DNA from 3 places in the Bacillus sp. ISL-75 genome. Region 2 is predicted to be linked to each of the others. Evidence: riboswitches for the same ligand, from Rfam matches in the RefSeq annotation. Region 2 holds a riboswitch; each other region holds the start of a gene.

Region 1 (7,966 bases), on a different contig from region 2:
CAAGATGACAACCAAAGAGCCGAAGCGATTTTACCAGGCAGAGCAGTTTTATTTTTCACATTTAGATTCAATCGTTGAGCTTACCGAGAAATATAGCTTTTTATCCTCCCAGCCGAAAAAGAACATGGAAATGGGCCAATCTCTTATTGAAACTCGTCATACACTAAATGAACTAACCAAGGTATTGGAAGAGGATTTATATAAAGTGATTTCCGATGATATCGATCACTTAAATTTTGAAATTGACGTCGCAAAGCATACCCTCAATAAGCAAAAGGACGCTAAATTCCCGGAAGAAAATAGGTGGCTAAAATGAACGAAAACAACCCAATCCAACCCAATAAAACTGGAAATTTATTAGATGATATCCTTGCCGACCCGTTTGGGGATAAACTAGAGCTTTCAAAAAATCCGGTCCAGCACACAAGTGAGGCTAGGCCTGTTAAATTAATTGATGTGCTACCAGAAGAACATCGCGCAAAGGCATATCAGATTGCTGAACAAATCGATCCAACAAACCATCAGTCGATGATTCAATATGGTACCCAAGCCCAAGGTAAGCTATTATCTTTCTCGCATACAATGCTAGAGCATGTGCAGAAACAAGATGTGGGTGAAATCGGGCAAATCATCAGTGATTTAATGAAGAGACTTGATGAAGTGAATCCGGATGATTTGAAGGATGGGAAACCATCCTTATTTGCTCGTATGTTTGGAAAAATTTCAGGTTCGATTCAAGAAGTGCTCTCAAAATATCAAAAAACAGGCGCCCAAATTGACCGAATCAGTGTGAAACTCGATCGCAGTAAAAATGTCCTGATGTCGGATATTAAATTGCTTGAAAAGTTGTATGAGACGAATAAGGAATACTTCCATGCCCTTAATGTCTATATTGCCGCTGGGGAGATCAAGCTTGAAGAAATGCAGGAAAAGACAATTCCACAGCTGAAAAAAGCAGCCGAAGGAACCAATGACCAAATGAAATTTCAAGAAGTTAACGATATGATCCAATTTGCGGATCGCTTAGATAAGCGTCTCCATGATTTAAAATTAAGCCGGGAAATTACCATTCAAAGTGCTCCGCAGATTCGCTTGATTCAAAATACGAACCAAGCTCTAGTGGAAAAAATCCAATCATCGATTATGACGGCGATTCCGTTATGGAAAAATCAGGTGGCGATTGCGTTGACGTTAATACGCCAGCGTCATGCAGTCGAGGCTCAGAAACAGGTTTCGAAAACAACCAATGAACTCCTTTTGAAAAATGCAGAAATGCTAAAAACCAATACAATCGAGACGGCGAAAGAAAATGAGCGCGGCATCGTTGATATTGAAACCTTAAAGAAAACCCAGGAAAGCCTAATCACGACACTTGAAGAAACCATGCGAATCCAAGAGGAAGGCCGCCATAAGCGCCGCCAAGCCGAACAGGAACTAGCTTCGATGGAAAACGACCTTCGACTGAAATTATTAGAGATAAAAGGAAAATAAACAAAAAAGGCCTTCACTGCAACTCCGGTTGTAGTGAGGGCCTTTTTGACTCTTACACATGATCGAACCATTTCGGTGTCAGGCACCAGAAATCGAGGCACCGGAAACCAGCTAAACGGGCGCTCCGCTTTTTACGGTGCCTGACACCACATTAAAAGCACCACATCAATTAATTATTCACAACTGTGGCATTATAGTATTCCTCGAGGGTGATGCCGCGGCTCATGATTTCTTTGGCGATTGCCTTGCCGACATAGCGCAGGTGCCAGGGTTCGTATTGGTAGCCGGTGATCGAGTCTTTACCTTTCGGATAACGGATGATGAAGCCGTACTCCGCTGCATGATCTTGGAGCCAGCTTGCCTCCTTTGTTCCTTCAAAGCAGTCCTCCGCCGCACATGTTCCATCTCCGCCGGTCACATCAATAGCCAGGCCAGTTTCATGCTCGCTCGTTCCTGGAACCGCACTATAAGTTCTAGCCGCTTCGTATCCATCTTGATTAACATAGTAATTAAATAATGCAGTTTGAGAAGCATAGGACCTGTAGGCAGAAACACCTAACAGATGCACACCCTGTTGTTTTGCGCCTGCGAATAATTTTTCGATCGCCGCACCTGCCTCGGCCCTCATTTGCCGTTTTTCTGCTTTCTGTGCGAACGTAAATGGGATGTCAGGGTAAATTAAATCACTTGGCTGATAATTATCGGGCAGTTTATTGTCCTTATTAACAAGAACAGGGATCACCTTTGGGGAGGAACCAACTTGGACGTTAGCATCCTTTTGCTGACCTACTGCATCAGTTGAGGAATTGTTGTCCAATTTTCCATCGTCTTGCATAAAATGAAATTTTCCTGTGCAGCCCGTCAAAGAGATTGCAAACACCATAAGAGTCAAAAAGACGAAACGTATTTTTAACATAGTTAACTTCCTTTTTTTTAAAATTCACTACAGTAAACATCATGGACAGGATTAGAGACTTTAAAACGTCATTCTAAATTCTGTCCAATATGATTTCAAAACGTCTGTGAATCTAAGGATGTTTCATCGATATGTTTGGTAGAATCAATTGGCAGCCATCCCAGCTATAACGACAAAAGGAAGTTAACTATTAAGTGAGTGTAGGTACAAAGACACTTTTATTTTATAATTCAGTTGCATATATTTTTAATAACACATAAATCGTACGAAACGGCAAAGCCATTGAAAAATGGTGACGCAAAACTAAAGGGGCTAAGGTTTAACGACGATGCTTGCCAGTTACCGAACACGATAACTCCGTCGATTTATGTAAATGACTATTGAGGAGGATTTTTGTGTTGAAAATGTTCTTAAAGGGAAAATATTATTATCATTTAATCCAGCACAGACACAACGCGCTTTTACAGCAAGATTGCCTGGATGAAGAATTAAGAGCCAAGTTTATGATTAGAGCTAGCTATCATAATAGTAAAGTTGTCGAGTTTGGTTTAAAAATCTAAGCGAAATCATATTTAAAAAAAAGCCTGTATCTGTGTGTGGTACAGGCTTTTATGTTTTTATAGACTAAAAGGTATAAAATAAAATAATAGGACAACCATTACATATATTAACGATAGTAAAAGAGGGATGATTTCGAAATGTATAATCTGACAAAATTTAAAATAATAAAACCAGCTAATGAGGTATTTGAAGCCTTCGTAGACCCTTCGAAAATCAAGAATTTCTGGTTCTCATCAAGTTCGAGATGGGAGCAGGGACAAACAGTCACATTAAGATATGAAGAATACGATGCACAAGTCGATATTGAAGTCATCGAAGTCGTGGTAAATAAGAAAATCGTGTTCCGGTGGGGGACAGATGGAAAAGGGAATTGTGTAACAATTTCTCTGGAAGAATTGGATCAATCAAGTACCATTATTGAAGTGATCGAAGAAGGTTTTAGCGAAGATGATGATGAGTTAGTCGCTCAGTTGATTGATAATAAAGAAGGCTGGGTGTATATGTTGACCTGTTTAAAGGGGTATTTGGAGTTTGGAATTAATAAATTAAGGGCAGCAATCGTTAAATAACATAGTTTCATTTCTCAAGGGTCATCCTATGAATAAATGAGGAGGTAAAGTGAATGAAGCAGGATGATGAGAAAATTAGTGAAGGTTTAAATGAACTGTTTGAGATTATAAATGCAAAAGGGGACACGGGTGAACTGAAGGAGATTGTTGAACGTTACGAAAATCCCAATCCCGATGAGAGTTCAAGCAAGTGATTACAAAAGGCCTAGAGTTGATCTTAGGCCTTTTGTAATGAGAAATGTGGATAAAATTCATATGAAATGTGGATAGATAAAGATCGATTGTGGGTAAATCTGTTGGTTTTGTGGATAATACTGTGGAATATGTGGATAAATCCCCTGATTTGTAATTTCTTTATGGGAAAGAAAAAGTTACCCACATAATCTGTGTATAAATGGTTGAAATCTGTTGATATCTTCTTATATGGTGTGGATATAGAGGTAATTAATGTTGATAACCTTGTTAATATCCTCTCCTCAATCGATTAGTTTTTTTAGGTTTTAGATCAGATACTGCAATCCAGCCATCTTCCACCGTGTTAAAGATAGGTTCATATTCATCGCCCCACCGCAGTAAGGCGTCGCGTACTGTCCACTCGGTGATCTTTCTGTATATTTCCATCTGATTGGTTTGATTTTTGCTATGACGACGATGGTTTAACAACAGCACATCTACCCAATGGAAGTGATAATCTTCAATGAGACGAAAAAGAACCCTTATGTCTTCCGCATAGCGGCCTTCATAGGGGTCATCAACCGGCCAGCCGCCTATGCTCTTTAAGGCAGACGTTCGGTAAAACCTCGGCCAGACGGAACAGTTGGCGAGGAGAAAATCATAACGGTCCTGAAAGGAACGCCCTTTTTTTACTTTCGTTTTCCCCGGAACGCCACGGTGACGCTGCCTCTTTTCTTGCCTTTTCAAAATCTGTTTATTGAAACTCCTTATTAAATGACTATCAATGATCGTATCTTCAAAAACAAGATTAATATTGCCGCTAATAACGGCTGTGGTGTCAGGCACCGTCAATGTCTCCTTCATTAAAACTTCTAATGTATGAGGGAAAAACCAGTCATCGGCATCGAGTTGGATGACAAACGGTGTTTCGACTAGTTTAAGTCCGGTATTTAGGCTTTTCGACTGGCCTTGATTGACCAAATGACTCACCATTTTAACCCGAGGATCTTTAAGGTAATCTACAATCATTTCATCCGTATGATCAGTAGAAGCATCATCAATTAAAATAAGCTGCCAGTCTTGATAGGTTTGAGCAAATACGCTAGCCAATGCTTCCCTAATATAGGCCCCTGGATTATAAAAGGGGATCAGGACGGTCACTTCACCTTTGTTCATCTGGATCCCCTGCTTTACTGGACGCTTCTTTTTCATAAAACAGCCTTGTCTCCTTTAGGCCGCTAAACAAATCATAACGAGGCTTCCACCCCAACTGTTGTAATGCTTTTGCATTATTCAACTGACTGTAAAGGATATCACCATTACGAGCAGGAAGATAAATGGGGACACCCAAAGAAATTTCACCCAGTGCGGAAATTACTCCAAACAGTTGATTAATGCTCGTTTTTTGATTCAGTCCGATGTTGATGATTTCATTGTCTCCTTTACCAAGCGCAAGGAGATTGGCTGCAGCAACATCTTTCACAAACACAAAATCTCGTGTTTGTTCCCCGTTCCCGTATATCATCAATTGTTCGCCCTTTAAAGCCTTCTGTAGAAAAATAGCCACAACTCCGCCTTCTCCTTTGGGAGTTTGACGTGGACCGTATACATTGGCATAACGGAGGATGGTATAGGGAAGCGAATAAAATTGTGAATAGAGTTGAATGTATTTTTCCGGCGTTTGCTTGGAGATTCCATAATAGGAGATGGGTTCCGTCAGCGAAGTCTCATTAATACTGCAGTCGTCCGTTTCGCCATAGACTGCACAGGAAGAAGCGTAGACAATTTTTCGAACATTAAATTTCCGGCAGCATTCCAACAAACGAATCGTACCAAGAATATTCGTTTGCGCATCAAAAGCAGGATCCTGAATCGATTTGGCAACATCCACCTGAGCAGCTTGGTGAATCACATACTCTGGTTTTTCTTTTGAAAAAATACCCTCTAACTGCGGTGAGCATATATTTGCGACATAAAAGGTCGCCCTATTATTAACAAACTCTTTATTCCCCGTACTTAAATTATCAACCACAATCACTTCATGCCCCTCAGCGATCAGCAAATCAACAATATGGGAGCCAATAAATCCTGCTCCACCCGTTACTAAGACTCTCATGCTTGACCCTTCTCTAATTCTGTTTGGTACCAAGCAATGGTTTTCCTTAAGCCTTCATCGATATCAATCGAAGGATAGAAATGCAACAACTGGTTAGACTTTGTCAGATCTGGAATTCGATTAGGTGTGTCTTCATAGCCTTCACCATAGGCACTTTCATAGGGAATATGGACAATCGGAGAAGACGAATGGGTGAGTGTTTTGATTTTCTTAGCTAAGTCATTAATGGATAGAACTTGATCCTTGCCAATATTGAATACTTCATTATTAAATTGATGATCGATGCAACTCAAGGTGCCTGACACCATATCATCAATATAGGTAAAACATCTGGTTTGGCTGCCGTCTCCATAGACGGTGATCGGTTCGCCTTTCAAGGCGGCGGTAATAAACTTAGGGATGACTCCTCCATATTGAGTGGCTGTCGCGCGTGGACCGTAAGCATTGAAATAACGGACGACTGTTACCGGAAGTCCCTGCATACCATAGGCAAAGCAGAGATGTTCATCGAGGGCTTTGGCTGTCGCATAGCACCAGCGATGGGTGGTGGTAGGACCCAATACCCTGTTTGAATGTTCAGCGAAAGGCAGTTGATCATTTTTGCCATAGACCTCGGAGGTGGATGAAAAAATCACCTTGATCTTTCTTGGAAAGGCGAGTTCGAGGACGTTCCGGGTTCCATCTATGTTTCCTTCGATGACCATTAATGGATTTTCAACTGTATTCTTAACGCCTAGCACCGCAGCTAGATGAAAGACCAGATCGCATTGGTCGATTAGGCTTTCAAGCAATGTTCGATTAAGCACGGAACCATTCACAAAGGTATGATTCGGATGATGGATCACTTCGTTTAAAAAAGCTTGTTTCCCTGATGATAAATCATCCAAGGTAATTACCGTATGGTTCAACTCAATCAGCCGTTTAACAATATGCGAACCTACAAACCCTGCCCCGCCTGTGACTAGTATCTTCATTGAAAACCTCCTCCCATTCGAATGAACTTGGCGTTACCAGACAATCCTTCCGTCATATTTCTTGTGTCATAAACAAGCTTTGCGTGATCGGCTATTTTTTGAAGGGGAACATCCGTGTGATCTGTTAATAACAGCACACAGTCTGCTTTGCTTAATTGTTCCTCTGTTAATTCGACACTCTGCATTTTCATGCCGTTCACTGTGATTTCTGGGATAAACGGGTCATGGTAATCGACGCGGAACCTCTCGCCCATCAACCTTTCAATGATAGGGAAGATCGAAGATTCCCTGGCATCATTAATATTTTTTTTATAGGCGGCGCCGTAAATGAGGATGTATGCATTTTTTTCAGGAAAGAGCTTCATAATTTGGTCCACAATATAGTTGATGATATTTTGATTTAATTGATGGGATAGTTCAATAAATTGGCTATTTGTCCCGTTTTGCTGTGCAACCCACTGTAAATAGAGCGGATCAACGGGGATGCAATGTCCCCCAATCCCTGGTCCAGGATAAAAGGCTGTAAACCCATATGGCTTTGTATTGGCAGCATCAATCACTTCCCAAACATCTAGGTGCAATTTATCACAAAGAATGGCCATTTCATTGATAAAGGAAATATTGATAAAACGAAACGTATTTTCAAGCAGCTTCGTTAGTTCAGCTGCTTCGGGCGAAGAAACCGCCACCACCTGTTGGTAAATTTGACTATATAATTGATAGATTTGCTCTTTACAACATGATGAGATGCCGCTGATGACCTTTGGAACCGCTTCGACCGTAAAATGTTTGTTTCCCGGGTCAATTCGTTCCGGTGAATATGCAAGGAAAAAGTCTACTCCTGTTTTTAATCCGCTTTTTTCTAGGATGGGCAGCAGTTCATTTCTTGTTGTCCCTGGGTAGGTGGAGCTTTCGAGAATCACCAATTGTCCTTGCTTTAATTGTGGAACAAGTGAATTTCCCACTTTAATCAAATAGCTTAGGTCTGGGGAATGGGAGGACGTTAAAGGTGTGGGTACACAAATAATAATTACATCAACCCTATTGGCAGACTGATAGCTGGCATCGGCAGTAAATTTCCCTGACGTGATTGCCTGCTTGATTTCATCATTACTAATATCCGGTATATATGAAGTATGCTGTTTTAAACTATTCACTTTTCGCT
Region 2 (7,966 bases):
ATGTAGTCGAGAGCCTCCTCTTTTTTTATCGCCCTTCCCTTTTTACCGATGACGACAGCTAGCTCCCCTTCATAATCAAGTTGATCTGTTACATCTTGATGGTTTAGGACTGTTTCATTGGGTCCAATAACCGTTGTAGGGGCTTTCGTAAAGACCATTACATGTTCCGGGATATCTGCTTCACTTCCCATTTCAATCGCATGTTCTGCATAATTTTTTCCCACACAGAAAATATTCTTGTTTGGTCTTGGAATAGGAGCTAGCAAGGTAACTTCTTCCAAGGAGACATATAAAGATGCAGCATGTCCACCACTAATTACCCAATCGTGCAAAACTTGGACTTGTTCGATAAAACTTTCTCCTAAATCGATACATTCCTGCATTGAAGAAGGAAAACTTCTCTTCCCTGTACTTGCTTCTTCAGCAGAATTTAATAAAAGTACTTTTGATTCATCTTGGTCAACTAAACCAACAAACGTTTCATGATTATGTTCTACCGTTACAAATTTCATCGTTTCACCTCAATTTTTTCATTAATTACACTTAATATATTAAAAGAAACAAATCAAACGAACAAATTTAAATTAAAAAAGGGCCGACTCCTTTATAGAGGTCCGCACTAACTATTCTTGAAAGTTTCTAAGATTTGAAGAATTGCCGGTCCAAGTAAAACAATAAAGAGACTTGGGAAAATAAATAATATTAATGGAAATAGCATTTTTATTGGTGCTTTCATCGCTGTCTCTTCTGCTCGTTGTTTTCTCTGTTCTCTGACTTCATTCGATTGGACTCGGAGCACCCGAACCATGCCTATTCCTAATTTTTCTGCCTGTAAAACATTGCTGATAAAAGCTTTTACAATATCGACATCAAGCCGATTCCTAATACCTGATAGTGCTTGGTTTTTTTTACCTTTTCATCGTTCATTAATAAGTAATGCTGCACTCGATCCTGAACCTTATTTTCTGATAAAAACAACAACCTAAAGATTGACCAGAATAACATAATCGCCGTTAATAGGATGAAGATTAGGAGAAGCCCTATCATTGCCGCCACTCCTCATTTTCTATAAACACGGACGACGGAATATGAACCCTGATGCCTCCAGACGATCATAAAACTTAGGGCGGACACCGGTAGGCACAAGCCTTCCGATTATTTTCCCTTTTGAGTTAAGTCCTTCTTGTTTAAAAGAGAAGATATCTTGGAGAACGATAATTTCCCCTTCCATCCCTTGTACCTCAGTTATATTGACAATTTTTCTTGTTCCGTCCTTTAAACGTGTTTGCTGTATAATCACATCAATTGCCCCGGCAATTTGCTCCCGAATTGCTTTAATCGGCAGATCGACTCCTGCTAAAAGAACCATTGTTTCCAACCGGGCAATCATATCCCTTGGACTATTGGAGTGCCCGGTTGCTAGTGAACCATCATGACCAGTGTTCATTGCCTGAAGGATATCAAGCGCTTCTCCCCCACGTACTTCCCCAATAATCACGCGGTCTGGTCTCATCCGAAGTGAGTTCCTAACAAGATCTCTAATGGAGATGGCTCCTTTACCTTCTATATTAGGAGGACGTGACTCTAGGGAAATCACATGCTCTTGTCCCAACTGAATCTCGGCTGCATCCTCAATTGTTACGATTCTTTCATCATCTGGGATAAAATTTGACAGTACATTGAGTGTGGTTGTTTTACCAGATCCCGTTCCTCCGCTGACAAACATATTTAACCGTGCTTTCACGCAGGCATCAAGAAAAATAGCCATTTCCTCTGTAACTGTTCCAAGGTTAATTAAATCTTCAATCTGATAGGGATCCTTTGAAAATTTCCTGATTGTTATTGTTGGTCCATTTAATGCCAATGGAGGAATGATCGCATAAACACGCGAGCCATCAGGAAGTCTGGCATCTACCATTGGAGAAGTTTTATCTATTCTTCTTCCAAGCGGGGCAACGATTTTGTCTATTACATTCATGACATGTTCATTGTCTCGAAATTGGACTGGCGTTAACACCAACTTCCCTTTTCGTTCACAGTATACTTGGTTAGGTCCGTTCACCATTACCTCTGAAACATCTTCATCTAAAAGTAGAGGATTAATTGGTCCAAAGCCAGTTAAGTCGTTTATTAGTTCATCAACTACTTTTTTTCGATCTATTTGCCCACGGAACTCTTCTTCTTCCTTTATTATTTCGACTGCCATTCCGTCTAACTTTGGAATGATTTCCTCAATTTCCTGCTCTTTTAACTCTTGTAAAATTTTCTTATGAAGAACATTCTTTAATTCCTGATGTTTGTTAGCTTTTTTCGCCATTTCATTTTCCTCGTCCATTAAAGGTATCTTCAACAATTTTCACCTCCGTGAAATAGAAATAGCCCCACCTTTACCAAAGGGGGGATAGAATTCATAGAACAACCATATATACATAGAAAACCTATGCAGACATAGAATATCTATTATGAAACACCCTGATCTTTCGGTAACTGGCTAGCTTAGTGCAAATGCACCTTAGCCCCTGTAGCTTTGCGTCACTGATTTTCATCAGCTTTGCCTTTATCGAGACTCAGTGTTTATTTTTCCGACTGATCTCTTAATCACATAATAGAACGTTCTACCCTTATCGGATATCCTACTATTTTATCATTTCTCATCGTAAATCATAGGTTAATTGAACTATTTTTTATCCATACCCCTAAGAACAAATAAATAAAAGTGTAAATAAACTTAAATGACCTCGGTTTCCAATATATTTGGGCGAATCAATCACATTCCCTGTGCCCATACATAGGATGTAGAAGATACTATGAAAAAAAGGGTGTTGAAAATGCCAGCGATTGTGGGAGTTGCACAGGTCATTACACTTGGCAGCAGTTCTGTTTTCCATATTGGAGATGTTTATAAAATAATGCCATTTTCTACAGCAAAAACCTTTTCCGGTGCTGGTTCCTTTAACACAGGGGAAAGCTTACGGCTCCAAAATAATGTTAGTTCCACGAATACCAATGATTCTGATGTTTACGATCAAGGAATTGCACTTAATGCTTAATGAATGGGTGATTTCAAATGAATTTCTATATCCAGCAGTCCATTCAGATTAATTTTATTAAAATTGGCGGGATTACCAATTCCTCCGTCCTACAAATAGGCAGTGCGGGGATTATCAAACCTACATCTCATTTATATAATACCGGTGGATTTACACAACCCGCACCAAAAACTTCAGGCTCTTTATTAGGGACACCAGCCGTACCATTACAAGCTGCTGTAAGAGAACAAGATAGGTAAGCTCCCTATCATATAGAAATCGATAAACTTATTGGCGAAATAATTGTGAGGTGATTACATGTATCAGGATTATTCCCAATATCTTCAATGGCTACAGATGTGTATTCAAGCACAGGAGCAGCGAATTCTAACTTTAGAGAACGCTCTCCAAAAAATGAAAGAAGATATCAAACAATTAAATGAAAAAAAAGCCATCCATGTTGATAAAATTGAATATAAATTTGATCAATTGAAAGTTGAGACTCTTGAAGGAACATTAAACATAGGTCTAAACCCATCCGAATTATCAGGAATCGAGGACTTCGCAGTACAAAATCAATCCTTAACCACACCAATATCACCCAAGGATCAAATGCAAAGATCAATGAAAATCGAGGAAGCTATTTACAGATATTTAGAAACAGATTTACCTCAATTAGTTGAAAATGCCCAAAGGGAATTAACCGTTCAACCGAATGATGAATATTTATCGTTCATAAAACAAGACATCATTAAACAGCTTCCTATCAGGATTGAACAACATATAAACGCCCATTCCTCTGGCAGCCGCTCTTTTGAAAATGCGCCTTCGGACGATTTAGTTATTGAAGCATTAAAAAAGGAAATTCAAAATGGGGTATTTGTTTTTTTCAGCAATTTACCTGAAAATATGAAAGGGATGAAAACAGAATGAACTTCGAGGTTTATAACCGAGAACTCTTTGTCCAAAACATAAAAATCACTGGGGTGGCAAGCTCATCGTTAGTAATGGTGGGAGATACGGAAACGATCCAATTGGCCTCAACCTTTGATACCCCTGCAGAATCGCTAATCATAGGTCCGTTTGTTCCCCTATCACCGGAGTGACCATCATGTTGCAGAGAACCTCTTGTGTAGACACTATAAATATTAAGATTGCCTCATTTTCCTCTACGGTACAGCTAGGGGATTCCTGTATCATTAATGGACTTTCAAGAGCACTTGCTGTCCAAAGGGAAGCTGAAGTATTTTATGGAAATGAGGGGAATTTATCCTCTTATCGAGTCTTTTCCGAACCTATTCCTTTTCTACCTATCAATGAACCTTTTTCATACTCCCGTCAAAATCCAAACCCACTAATTAAGGTAAGTAAAATTGATATTATCGGGATATCATCATCTTCCCTTTTACACGTTGGGAACAGCCGCCATGTTTCCATGGAGGCTAGAATTAAGCATATTCGACAGTTACTTCCTATTCAAAGAAAAGAAGAAGAAGTAGTGGAAGAACAGGGACAAAGATAAAAGCATAAGTTACTTTAAGGGAAAATGCCGGGAATATACTAAAAAGGATGTTTGTCATGCCAGCGATTATTGGTCCTGTCCAAATCGTTCACGTAAGTGGAGGTATAGTGCAATTTGGAGATACCGTGTATATCTCTCCAAAGAGCACCTCAAAGACAAATGCTGGTTCAGGTGCATTTAATACTGGTGGATTTATCGTATCGAATTCCGGATTAAGTGGAACCAATGTTCTTGATACCAAGTTAATTGACCAGCCAATTGTCGGGAATAATTAAAAAATGACATAAACCATCCTAAATGGTCTATGTCATTTTTTGTTCGTTTAATCCTTTTCAACCTTCAAAATATGTGCTCCATCAAAGAAAAACAAGTACCTTTCTGTGACCTTTCTTTTCCATATTTGTTCAATTGCTCTTGTATATAAGTTAATTTGCATCTTGTAACGGTCTTCAAGTATGGACTTTGCTTGGTCAAACCCACCTTTATACCTGTCGGAAATTTGATCCGTTTTATAATCGACCAAAATAAGACCGTTTTCTTCCTCAAAGACACAGTCAATGATCCCTTGTACAAAAACAGATTCTTCTTCATCCTTCCAAGTGGGGTACACATCACGAGCAGGCATGGAAAGGGTAAAGGGAACCTCTCTGTTGATTGCTTTTGCGTTAAAATATCTAATCCCTAAATCTGAATGAAAGAATTGAACAATTAAATTTTTATCAATGACCTCTGCTTGGTCAGAGGTTAACAATTCGTTGTTTACCATCCATGTTAACTGTTCCTGGAGAGATTCTTGACTAACTGAATTGGTTAAATCTACGTGCTGGAGAGATTCTTGACTAACTGAATTGGTTAAATCTACGTGCTGCATAACCATATGCATGGCAGATCCCCGTTCAGCTGGACTTAATTGCTTTTCCTGCATAAATTTCGGGCGTTTAACTATCGACTTTTTATAGCGATTCACATGGTTCACAAGGTCCGTCCCACTTTGTTCATCTGCCATTTCTCTTTGGCGTTTCATTTCAGAAACGGATTGCTTGGAGCGATGGGCTGCGGCACTTGGGAAGGAATATTCCCAGTCTAAGCGCGACTTAATTTCTTCAACAAATGGCGACGTGGCTGGGACATGTTCCCCTTTTTGGACCATTTCAAGAAATTGGTCTTCATTCATTCCGATTTCTAATTCCGTCTTCTTGATTTCTTCTGCACTTATTAGTGAAATTTTCCATGAAGAAGGATGACTTGTAATTTCCTCAGGAACAAGGGCATTTCCCGTACCACTAAGCCTTAGTTCATTGGCGTCCTGATGGCGAACAAGCGCTGGTCCAATCCAGTCAATATAGCTTGAAACCGCTGCCCGCTCATAATCCTTTAACAACCATTCTGTATGGGAGGAAACTTCATTCCATTGGTCGATTTTTTTTTGCGCATCTTTAAGCGTAGCCGTTAAATAAAGTTTTTCTTTCGCCCTTGTCATCGCCACATATAACACGCGCATTTCTTCCGCGAGCATCTCCATTTTCTTTTTTCGCTTAAAAGCAATTTGTGGTAAGGATGGGTAAGAAATCCTTTTTTCCGCATTTACATACTTAGATGCAAATCCGTATTCTTTATCGAGCATATATGGTTTCCGAACATCAGCCATATTAAAAGTCCGTGCCATTCCCGCCATGAATACAACGGGAAATTCAAGTCCTTTACTACTATGGATGGTCATAATCCGAACAACGTCTTCTTGCTCACCAAGTGCCCTTGCTGCACCAAGATCGTCCCCTCTTTCAATCATTCTCTCGATAAATCGAAGAAACCTGAACAGTCCACGGAACGATGTTTGTTCGTATTGTCTAGCTCTGTCATATAATGCCCGTAAATTAGCTTGACGCTGTTTTCCCCCTGGTAAACCGCCGACAAAGTCATAAAACTGGGTATCACGGTAGAGCTGCCAAATTAACTCCGACAACGAACCCTGCCTTGCCACCCCGCGCCAATCTGTTAGAAAGTCATAAAAGCGGCGCAGCTTTTCGTAAAATTCGGCCGTATTTTTGGCTTCTTTACTCTTGCAAAAAGCGGTAACAGCCTCCCAAAAAGAACCTCGCTTCTGATGAATGCGGATGATTGATAGTTCTTCTTCGTTCAACCCAACGATGGGTGAGCGTAAAACAGCTGCAAGCGGTATGTCTTGGAAGGGATTATCAATAACTCGTAGTAATGAAATCATAATTGCCACTTCGGTTGCATTAAAATACCCTGTTGAAAGATTAGCATAAATAGGAATCCCTTGTTGCTTAAACTCTTCGATAATTTGCGGAGCCCAAGTCATTGAACGGAGCAGGATGACTGTATCCCGATACATAAACGGCCGATTGGATTTGGTTTTTGTAGTATATACCGGTGCTCCACTTGCTACTAGCTCTTTTATTTTAGAAGCAATTATCCTCGCTTCGAGTTGGGATTGTTCAAGACCGATAGCATCAAATTCTTCTAGTTCTGACACCTCTGTCTCGCCTTCCGTTACAGGCGACCCATTATCCTGTGCATTTTGATCAATAAGCAAAAGTTCTACCGGATAGGGCTCGTCGTCTGGATACGGTGCGCCAGCACGCAACTCTGCCGCCTCATCGTATTCGATTTCACCAACTTTAATCCCCATAATTTGTTTAAATAAATAATTGGTTGCATCGAGCACTTCTTTTCGGCTTCGGAAATTTCTTGCTAGATCAATACGTAGTCCCGTAGAATCTCCGTCGGCTTTAAAGCGATTATACTTGCCTAAGAAAAGGTTCGGCTCAGCCAAACGAAAGCGATAAATCGACTGCTTAACATCTCCGACCATAAACATATTACCATTCAACTCATCCTTTTTAGTTACAAGCTTTAGGATGGTTTCCTGGACCATATTAGTGTCTTGATATTCATCGCAATAGACCTCTTTAAAATGCCTTTGGTAAGCGAGTGCCGCCTCGGATGGAAGAAATTCTCCCTCTGCTGAGATTTCCTTTGTCAAAATTGCAAGGCAGTAATGCTCTAAATCTGCATAGTCTACAAGCCCTTTTTCTCTTTTTACCTTTTCAAACCGCAGAGAAAATTCTTTGATAATATGAACTAGCGTTTCTATTAACGGCCGCATCTCATCCATATCACGTAAAAAGCTTTCAGGCTTTCGCGTAAATAGCTCTTCTTTGATATCTTGGATTTTTTTCTTCGCTTTTTCTCGAAGTTTTTGGGCCTTCTCTGTCAGCTCTTTATCATAGTGGTCACCTTTCACTTGCTTTGCCCGTGAAAAAGACCAGGTCTGCATTGCTTGATATAGAGTTTCCCATGAGTCCTGCTTGGCAAGAAGAAGAGTATCAATTATCTTTAAATCATCTAAAAAGTTTTCAGCTCTCGGTGCCGGTCCGCCAGGGAGCTTTGT
Region 3 (7,966 bases), on a different contig from region 2:
TGTAGTAGTTTTTTGTACGTTTTCTTTCATCACTTCACGTGTTTGTTTATCTAAAAGGCTGATTGCTCCGCCAGCAAGTGCTCCAAGTAACACCCCGCGCCAAAATTGATTTTTCTTTGTCATGTTAACGTCTCCCTTAATCATAATTATTATTATCATTAATAATACCCGATGATAATAATACCAAAACCCTCTTTCATTTATTTTGCTTCATAGTGGATGGTCACGCAAGTCCAACTGATATTTTTATCCATTTTTTTTGGTTTACTAAATTGGGAGTCTTTCCTAGGAACTTTGTATTGACATATAATTTTCAACATGAAAAGATGGACATATTAACTCGCGGAAAGGGTGACCCAAATGAATTTATCAGAAAAATCGATTGAGAATGTCGAATATATGATTGAACAAATTAAGGAAAAGCTAAAGGTCCTAAACCTTGGAGCCATAAAACCTTCGCATTTTGATGAAGAAATGTACGAGGAATTAAAAGAGATTTATGATATGGTACTTAGAAAGAATTCATTTAGTCCTAATGAAATGCAGGCCTTAGTTGAAGAGCTTGGAAGCCTCCGAAAAAAATAAGCTAACAAACCCGTTATTGCACATAACGGGTTTGTTTTTAATCCTGTTCAGTTAAGATGACGGGGCCATCTTTTGTAATCGCAAGTGTATGTTCGTATTGTGCTGAATATTTTCCATCAATGGTCCTTGCCGTCCATCCATTGTTGTCCATCTTCGTTTGGTATCTACCTACATTAACCATGGGTTCAATTGTAAAGACCATACCTTCTTTAATTCTTGCTCCTTTTCCTGGCAGCCCGTAGTGTGGAACATCCGGCTTCTCGTGTATCACTGCTCCAATCCCATGGCCAATAAAGTCTCGAACAACAGAAAAACCTTCGCTTTCAACATAGGTTTGAATTGCGTGTCCTATATCCCCAATTCGATTGCCGACAATCGCCTGTTCTATCCCTTTATAGAGTGCTTCCTTTGTAACATTTAATAGACGTTCGGTTTCCTCTGATACCTTTCCTACCGCATAAGACCAGGCGGAATCAGCCAAAGCACCATTGTAATTGACAACCATATCCACTGTCACAATATCCCCATCTTTTAAAGGTTCCTTCCTTGGGAAGCCATGACATATTTCGTCATTTATGCTTGCACAGGTTGCATATTCATAACCCTTATAACCCTTTTGTTCTGGTGTCGCTCCATTTTTCTTAAGAAATTCTTCAACAAATGCATCGATTTCCCAAGTGGTTATACCTGGTTTGATTAATTTTCCGATTTCTTTATGACAAGCTGCAAGTATTTCTCCTGCCTTTTTCATTGCTTCAATTTCACGTTGTGATTTAAGGACAATCATTTTAGGAGGGTCCCCTTCCTTTTTGTTTATTTTTATGTATAATATCCAAAATTGTTATTCGTCTAAAAGCCATACCTTTTAGTGAATTACAATTGACCACTATTGGCAACACTATTAATATTAACCCTATCCTGTGATTTTTTCAAAAATACTTTATATGGTGAAACTTTTCTCAAAGTTCATATTATTGTCATATTCCTTTGTTCTTAATATGGTGCTTTTCTATTCTTTTTGATAAAATTAATGTAAGTGAATAAAAATTAGGTGTGTGAGAATTATGATCGGTGATCGCGTAAAAAAATTTCGCTTAGAAAAGAAAATGTCACTTTCCGAACTTGCTGCTCAAGCAGGCGTGGCAAAATCTTATTTAAGCAACCTTGAAAATAACAAACAAGAGAATCCTTCTATAAAGTTTCTTGAAAAAATTGCAGTTGTCTTAAATATACCTATTGATCATTTAATACATGAAGAAGTCAATAAAGCGGAATTAGACATTGATTGGATGAATCTTGTCAAAGATGCAATGAATTCTGGTGTTTCCAAAGAACAATTTCGTGATTTTCTTGAATTTAACAAGTGGCGTATTAATCAAAACGACGATAAATAATAACCTGCGAAAAGGTCTTTTTCAATTTGAAAAAAGAAAAGCATTCTACAAATACTCCCATTTGTAGAATGCTTTTTTTATTTATGTACACTGTCGTTCCGTGATTAACTCATAACCTCTTGTTGGCTAAGGAAGTCACGAACTGCTTTTATGGATAATCCCAAGTCTTTTGCTTCTAATATGAGTTCCATCCATTCTTGATCGATTACTTCTACTTCACTTTTTGTAATAACCATTTTTCTCACTCCTAAAATACATTGTGTATTCCAGGTAGCCCGGCCATCGTAACAAGTCATACTTGCCTTAGATCCTCGGCTTTGCGTCCCTGCTTTTCAACAGGTTTGCCTTTTTCTGATACTAATACAACTTAAGTATGACTGTTTTAGCTTATCGTTCTTATGTGATAGGTCGATTTACTTAATCCTCATTGATATTATATCTAGTGCTATTTTAGTAGGGTGTTGTAATTTGTCGCATTATTTTAATTTTCACACATTTTTTTCTAACAAATTATGCCAAATATCTACAAAAATATCCCAATTACAGCTTAACCCCTTTGATGTTCCATGTCTAAGTTCTAGAGCTTTAGACGAAATTCCTTGCCATTTCTTTATTTCCTTGTGGAAACTAAATTAATATTACAATTCATATGAATTGTAATATTTGTCTAAACTGTGACAATTAGCATATAATTAAACAACATAACAACAAACTTAATATTGTTAATATTCAAAATAATGGTGGTGAAGCATTGCGATGACCCTTATTCATGTATTAAACTTTTCCATTCCGATTGCGTTTATTGTGTTTGCTGGGTATGTATTAGACCGCATGTGTAAACCAGATCCCCCGAAAGATAAAGCTGGTGAAGAGTGAATCTATTTATAGATTCCACTTTCAGACAGCTTTTTTCTTTTTTAATAGTAATTATTTTCACTCCAATCAGGGAATGCTACTTTTGATGACGAAAGGAGTGTTGAATTTGGCACGTGGAGAACATTTTGAACATAAAAAGAAAAACCACCCTGGTAATTTTCCAAAAGACAGTTTAACTGAAAAACATGCGAAACAAGCAATTGGGGACGAAGAATTTTTAGTGGTAAGGGAAGCATTTAAAAATCGAGTAGAAGATGAGGAAGAATATCGAGGAGATACTGCTCGTTTACTAAATGACCAGACAGAATAAAAGGCGTGAGCACTTCACGCCTTTTTATATCCCTAGAATTGGCCTTTTTCCATACTTAAATTTCTAATAAAATGTGAAAATTCAATTGTTTTAAGCCAATTAGCTGCTTTTTCGATGTCCTTGGAAAACACCCTGTCTTGTTTAATCGAAGCTACCTGTTCGCGGCCCTTATCATAAAAAACCCTGGTATGAGATGCCATTTTTTCGATCCCGCGAATTTCAACCGCCTGCATGGCACAAATTAGTTCAATTGCGATAACTCTGCGTGCGTTCTGGATAATTTGATAAGCATGCCTAGAAGCAATTGTTCCCATACTTACATGGTCCTCTTGGTTTGCGGAAGAGGGAATCGAGTCGACACTGGCAGGATGTGCGAGTGTTTTATTTTCTGAAACAAGCGCTGCTGCCGCATATTGCATAATCATTGCACCTGATTGCAAACCAGGTTCAGGACTTAGGAAAGCCGGTAAATCATTAAGCTGTGGATTGACTAATCTTTCAATTCGTCTTTCCGAGATATTTGCTAGTTCCGCTACGGCAATCTTCATAAAATCCATCGCAAAAGCTATGGGCTGCCCGTGGAAGTTCCCCCCAGAAATCACCTTTTCTCCATCATCAAAAATTAATGGATTATCCGTTGCTGCATTCATTTCGATCTCTAATTTTTCTTTCACATAATCCAAGGCCTGCCAAGATGCCCCGTGAACTTGTGGAATGCAGCGGAGAGAATAAGCATCTTGAACCCGTAACTCGCCCTGCTGTGTTGTCAATAAACTATCGCTTAAATAACGACGAATTCTCGCTGCTGTGTCAATCTGCTGTTTATATCCCCTTGCGACATGAACTTCTTCTGCAAATGCATCGATAATTCCGTTTAACCCTTCCATTGTCATTGCAGCAATCAGCTCACTTTCATGTGCTAACTGTTCTGCCTCCAAGTAACCAATAACACCCATTGCTGTCATCGCTTGGGTACCATTAATTAGAGCTAGACCTTCTTTCGCTTCCAATGTTACGGGTAAAATCCCTTCTAACTGGAGCGCATCAAAAGCATCGATTTGCTTACCTTTGTAAAATACCTCTCCTTCCCCAATTAGAACTAAGGCAAGGTGAGAAAGCGGAGCTAAATCACCGCTCGCACCAAGGGAACCTTGCTGTGGGATGACAGGAATGATATCTTTATTCACTAACTCTAATAACTTTTCAATGACAATAGGTCTGACTCCAGAAAAGCCCTTTAGCAGTGCGTTAGCCCGAAGAAGGACCATGGCTTTAGAAACAATTTCCGGAAAAGGTTCACCTACCCCGCACGCATGGGAACGAATTAAATTAAGCTGCAGGTCTTGAACATGATTCTTATCGATAAGTACATCGCTGAATTTTCCAAATCCAGTCGTAATTCCATAAACGACCTTTGATTCTGAAACAATTCTTTCTACTGCTTCACGGCTCTTCTTGACAGCTTCCATACTCTTGTCTGAAGCATTAACCTTTTGCTTGCCATATAATACATCTTTCATCTGCTCTAACGTTAAGCTTCCACCTGTAAGTGTGATCATATTGTCTCTCTCCTCTACCACTGTAGTATAATAAAGAAAGAGGCTGGATTCCGAATCTATTTGATTTGGAGTCCAGCCTCTTTTATGATTAATTGATCGAATATTATTAGATGCCTCATGGGATCATTCCATTCTTTAACTATCTTATTGATAATTATTGTATGTGATGAAAAGCTTATCTGTCAATTTAATTTTCTGAATTTTAGCACGATAACACTTTAGTACGATAATAATGAAAAGCGGAATCGCCGGTTTAGTGGCGTATGAGCTACAACGATTTAAAATAAAGGAAAGTTCCGTTATACTATAAAAAGGTCAAATTGGATTTACCCGAAAGGAGTTACTATGAAATCTCTCGTACTTGCAGAAAAGCCAAGTGTGGCTCGTGAACTTGCTCGTGTCCTTGGCTGCAATCAAAAACATAAAAGCTATATGGAAGGCAATCAATATATTGTCACATGGGCCCTTGGTCACTTAATTGAATTAAAAATGCCCGAGCATTATGACACGAAATATAAAACATGGAATTTGGAAGATTTACCGATCATTCCACAAAAAATGGGCCTGATGGTTATGAAGCAAACAAACCATCAATTCCGAGCCATTGAAGCGTTAGCCAAACGGAAAGATATAAACGAATGTATCATTGCAACGGATGCAGGACGTGAAGGCGAACTGGTTGCCCGCTGGATTCTTGAAAAGCTCCACTGGAACAAACCTTTAAAGAGATTATGGATTTCTTCACAAACAGATAAGGCTATAAAGGATGGGTTCAAACAATTAAAACCAGGCAAACAGTTTGAGGACCTCTACCATTCAGCAGTTTGCCGAGCAGAGGCTGATTGGTTAATTGGTCTAAATGTGACAAGAGCATTGACCACCAAATACAAGGATCCTCTATCTGCAGGTCGGGTTCAAACCCCTACGCTTGCACTTGCTCTTGAGCGTGAGCAGCAGATTCAATCTTTTGTACCAAAGGAATATTGGACAATTCGGGCAGAAATCGGCCCGCTTTCAACTGATTGGGAACGAGACAATGAAAAGCGCATTTTCGATAAAGTAAAAGCGGAAGCGATCCAATCTAAAATCAATGGGAAAAAAGCTGTGCTTGAAAAAATTGAGCGAAAGAAAAAATCAGAGCCGCAGCCTCTACCCTATGATTTAACAGAGCTACAGCGTGATGCCAATAAGCGATTTGGTTTTTCTGCAAAAAAGACTTCGACCGTTTTACAGCGTCTTTACGAGCAATACAAATTAGTTACTTATCCAAGAACCGATTCACGCTATTTAACAACAGATATGATGAACACAATGACAGACCGCCTGCAAGGAATGGCTTCTGGATATAAGGATGAGGTCCGCCCTCTTCTTGCAAATAGGGGTATAGTACTTGCCAAACGCGTTTTTAACAATGAAAAGGTATCGGATCACCATGCCATTATTCCTACGGAACAACGGCTGAATCTTAGTGAACTCGATTCAGATGAAAGAAAACTATACGATATCATTGCTAGACGGTTCTTAGCTTTGTTTTTACCTGCTTATGAATATGAAACCATTCAGGCTACCTTCAAGGTAGAAGGTGAGACATTTACAGCAAAAGAAACAAATGTAATCGATTTGGGCTTTAAGAAAGTTTTAGGAAAAGAAGATACTGAACATGCTGTAACTGGCCTGCAAAAATTAGCCCAAGGTCAGTCCTTTACGGTTAAAAATAGCTCCATGAACCAAAAATGGACCGAACCGCCGCAGCGTTATTCTGAAGCAGATGTTCTAGCTCAAATGGAGAAATTCGGTTTAGGAACCCCAGCAACCAGAGCAGAAATTATTGAAAGGCTTGTGGAAACAGAAGTTGTTGAACGGCAAAATGGGCGCTTCCATCCAACGAAAAAAGGCAAACAACTAATCGACCTTGTCAATGATGAATTAAAATCACCAGAATTGACGGCCAAATGGGAGCAGGAACTGGAACGAATCTCAAAAGGAAAGGCAGACCCGAAAGCCTTTTTACAAAAAATTCGCCGTCAAACAGAGCAGCTGGTTTCTGAAATTAAAACGAGCGACAAAACGTACCGGGCTCACAATTTAACTGGATCGAGATGTCCGGAATGTAACGAATTCTTAAAGGAAAGAAATACAAAGGATGGAAAAATTCTTGTTTGCTCAAGTCCTGAGTGTTCATTTCGGAAAAGAAAGGACCCGAAGCTTTCTAATCGCCGCTGTCCACAGTGCCATAAAAAAATGGAGATTCATGACGGGAAAGCAGGCGCATACTTCCAATGCCGCCGATGCAATGTCGTTGAAAAAGCAGAAGACAAGAAAAAAGCAGTCAATAAGAAAGAAGCACAAAAGCTTGTCCAGAAATATACGCAAAAAGAGGATTTTGGAACAAGCTTAGGAGATTTACTGAAACAAGCCTTAAAGAATCAAGACTAACCATAATGGTAAGCACAAAATGTGCTTACCATTTCTGTTGTATGATCTTCCAGTTAGATAGTATGATGGTGATGTTTTATTCGTTTGAAAAACAAAAGGTTGGAACACAGATGTAAAAAAGGGTCAATAATACATAAAAAATTGTACTAAAATGTTCACATTTGCCTAATTTGTATTATAATTAACTTACAAAAGTTAATATTATTAGGGCGGTGGAAACAATGGAATTATCCCAGTTCATGGCTCCAACTTCATTGTCAGGAATTATTACATTTTTAGTCCTATTTTCCGCAGGTGTTTATTTAAATATAAAAGTATACGGCAGTAAGTTGCAGTAAAGATAAAAATCTTTACTGTTTTTTTGTTTTTATCAGGTATCCTTTTGCTTAATGGCTTTCGGTTTCTTTTTCCAATTGGAACCGCTACAATAAAGGAAGATTCAGAAGAAAAGGAGACGTACATATGAGTGAATTTCAAAAAAACCTTGAAAAATATGCTGAACTAGCCGTTATAGTGGGCGTAAATGTTCAGAAAGGTCAAACCTTAGTCGTAAACGCCACCTTAGATGCGGCCGAATTTGTTCGTCTGATTGTCAAAAAAGCATACGAAACTGGTGCACAAAATGTCATCGTTAACTGGAACGATGATACAGTTACGAGAACAAAATATGACTTAGCTCCCGATGAGGCATTCCTTGAGTACCCTGTTTGGCGTGCCAAAGAAATGGAAGATCTAGCAGATCAAGGCGCTGCCTTTATGTCGGTTATTTCCACTAGCCCTGATTTGCTAAAAGGCGTGAATCCAGA

What was found. A riboswitch is a leader RNA that binds a small molecule or an ion and turns the genes downstream of it on or off. The one in region 2 is predicted to bind cyclic di-GMP.
Positions count from the first base shown of each region.
Region 1: linked by a shared signal. The riboswitch ahead of J7E63_RS04550 (SRPBCC family protein) and the one ahead of J7E63_RS20205 (TadA family conjugal transfer-associated ATPase) in region 2 are both predicted to bind cyclic di-GMP.
Region 3: linked by a shared signal. The riboswitch ahead of J7E63_RS11410 (anti-repressor SinI family protein) and the one ahead of J7E63_RS20205 (TadA family conjugal transfer-associated ATPase) in region 2 are both predicted to bind cyclic di-GMP.

Region 1 covers NZ_JAGGQX010000010.1:105,961-113,926, forward strand. Annotated here, with positions in the region: gene J7E63_RS04535 (5-bromo-4-chloroindolyl phosphate hydrolysis family protein) at 1-316, shown strand, start outside; gene J7E63_RS04540 (toxic anion resistance protein) at 313-1,491, shown strand; gene J7E63_RS04545 (M15 family metallopeptidase) at 1,661-2,407, opposite strand; cyclic di-GMP riboswitch class I at 2,670-2,754, shown strand; gene J7E63_RS04550 (SRPBCC family protein) at 3,106-3,537, shown strand; gene J7E63_RS04555 (hypothetical protein) at 3,591-3,731, shown strand; gene J7E63_RS04560 (glycosyltransferase family 2 protein) at 4,000-4,923, opposite strand; gene J7E63_RS04565 (NAD-dependent epimerase/dehydratase family protein) at 4,874-5,827, opposite strand; gene J7E63_RS04570 (NAD-dependent epimerase/dehydratase family protein) at 5,824-6,801, opposite strand; gene J7E63_RS04575 (nucleotide sugar dehydrogenase) at 6,798-7,966, opposite strand, start outside.
Region 2 covers NZ_JAGGQX010000052.1:8,710-16,675, reverse strand. Annotated here, with positions in the region: gene J7E63_RS20220 (fumarylacetoacetate hydrolase family protein) at 1-512, opposite strand, end outside; gene J7E63_RS20215 (type II secretion system F family protein) at 620-847, opposite strand; gene J7E63_RS20210 (hypothetical protein) at 856-1,047, opposite strand; gene J7E63_RS20205 (TadA family conjugal transfer-associated ATPase) at 1,067-2,350, opposite strand; cyclic di-GMP riboswitch class I at 2,480-2,566, opposite strand; gene J7E63_RS20200 (spore germination protein) at 2,829-3,050, shown strand; gene J7E63_RS20195 (spore germination protein GerPB) at 3,068-3,289, shown strand; gene gerPC (spore germination protein GerPC) at 3,348-3,962, shown strand; gene J7E63_RS20185 (spore gernimation protein GerPD) at 3,959-4,135, shown strand; gene J7E63_RS20180 (spore germination protein GerPE) at 4,141-4,551, shown strand; gene J7E63_RS20175 (spore germination protein) at 4,608-4,826, shown strand; gene addA (helicase-exonuclease AddAB subunit AddA) at 4,874-7,966, opposite strand, start outside.
Region 3 covers NZ_JAGGQX010000025.1:1,088-9,053, reverse strand. Annotated here, with positions in the region: gene J7E63_RS11430 (YtxH domain-containing protein) at 1-123, opposite strand, end outside; gene J7E63_RS11425 (DUF1128 domain-containing protein) at 361-585, shown strand; gene map (type I methionyl aminopeptidase) at 623-1,372, opposite strand; gene J7E63_RS11415 (helix-turn-helix domain-containing protein) at 1,650-1,979, shown strand; gene J7E63_RS11410 (anti-repressor SinI family protein) at 2,084-2,215, opposite strand; cyclic di-GMP riboswitch class I at 2,246-2,335, opposite strand; gene J7E63_RS11405 (hypothetical protein) at 2,962-3,165, shown strand; gene hutH (histidine ammonia-lyase) at 3,198-4,724, opposite strand; gene J7E63_RS11395 (DNA topoisomerase III) at 5,070-7,160, shown strand; gene J7E63_RS11390 (aminopeptidase) at 7,623-7,966, shown strand, end outside.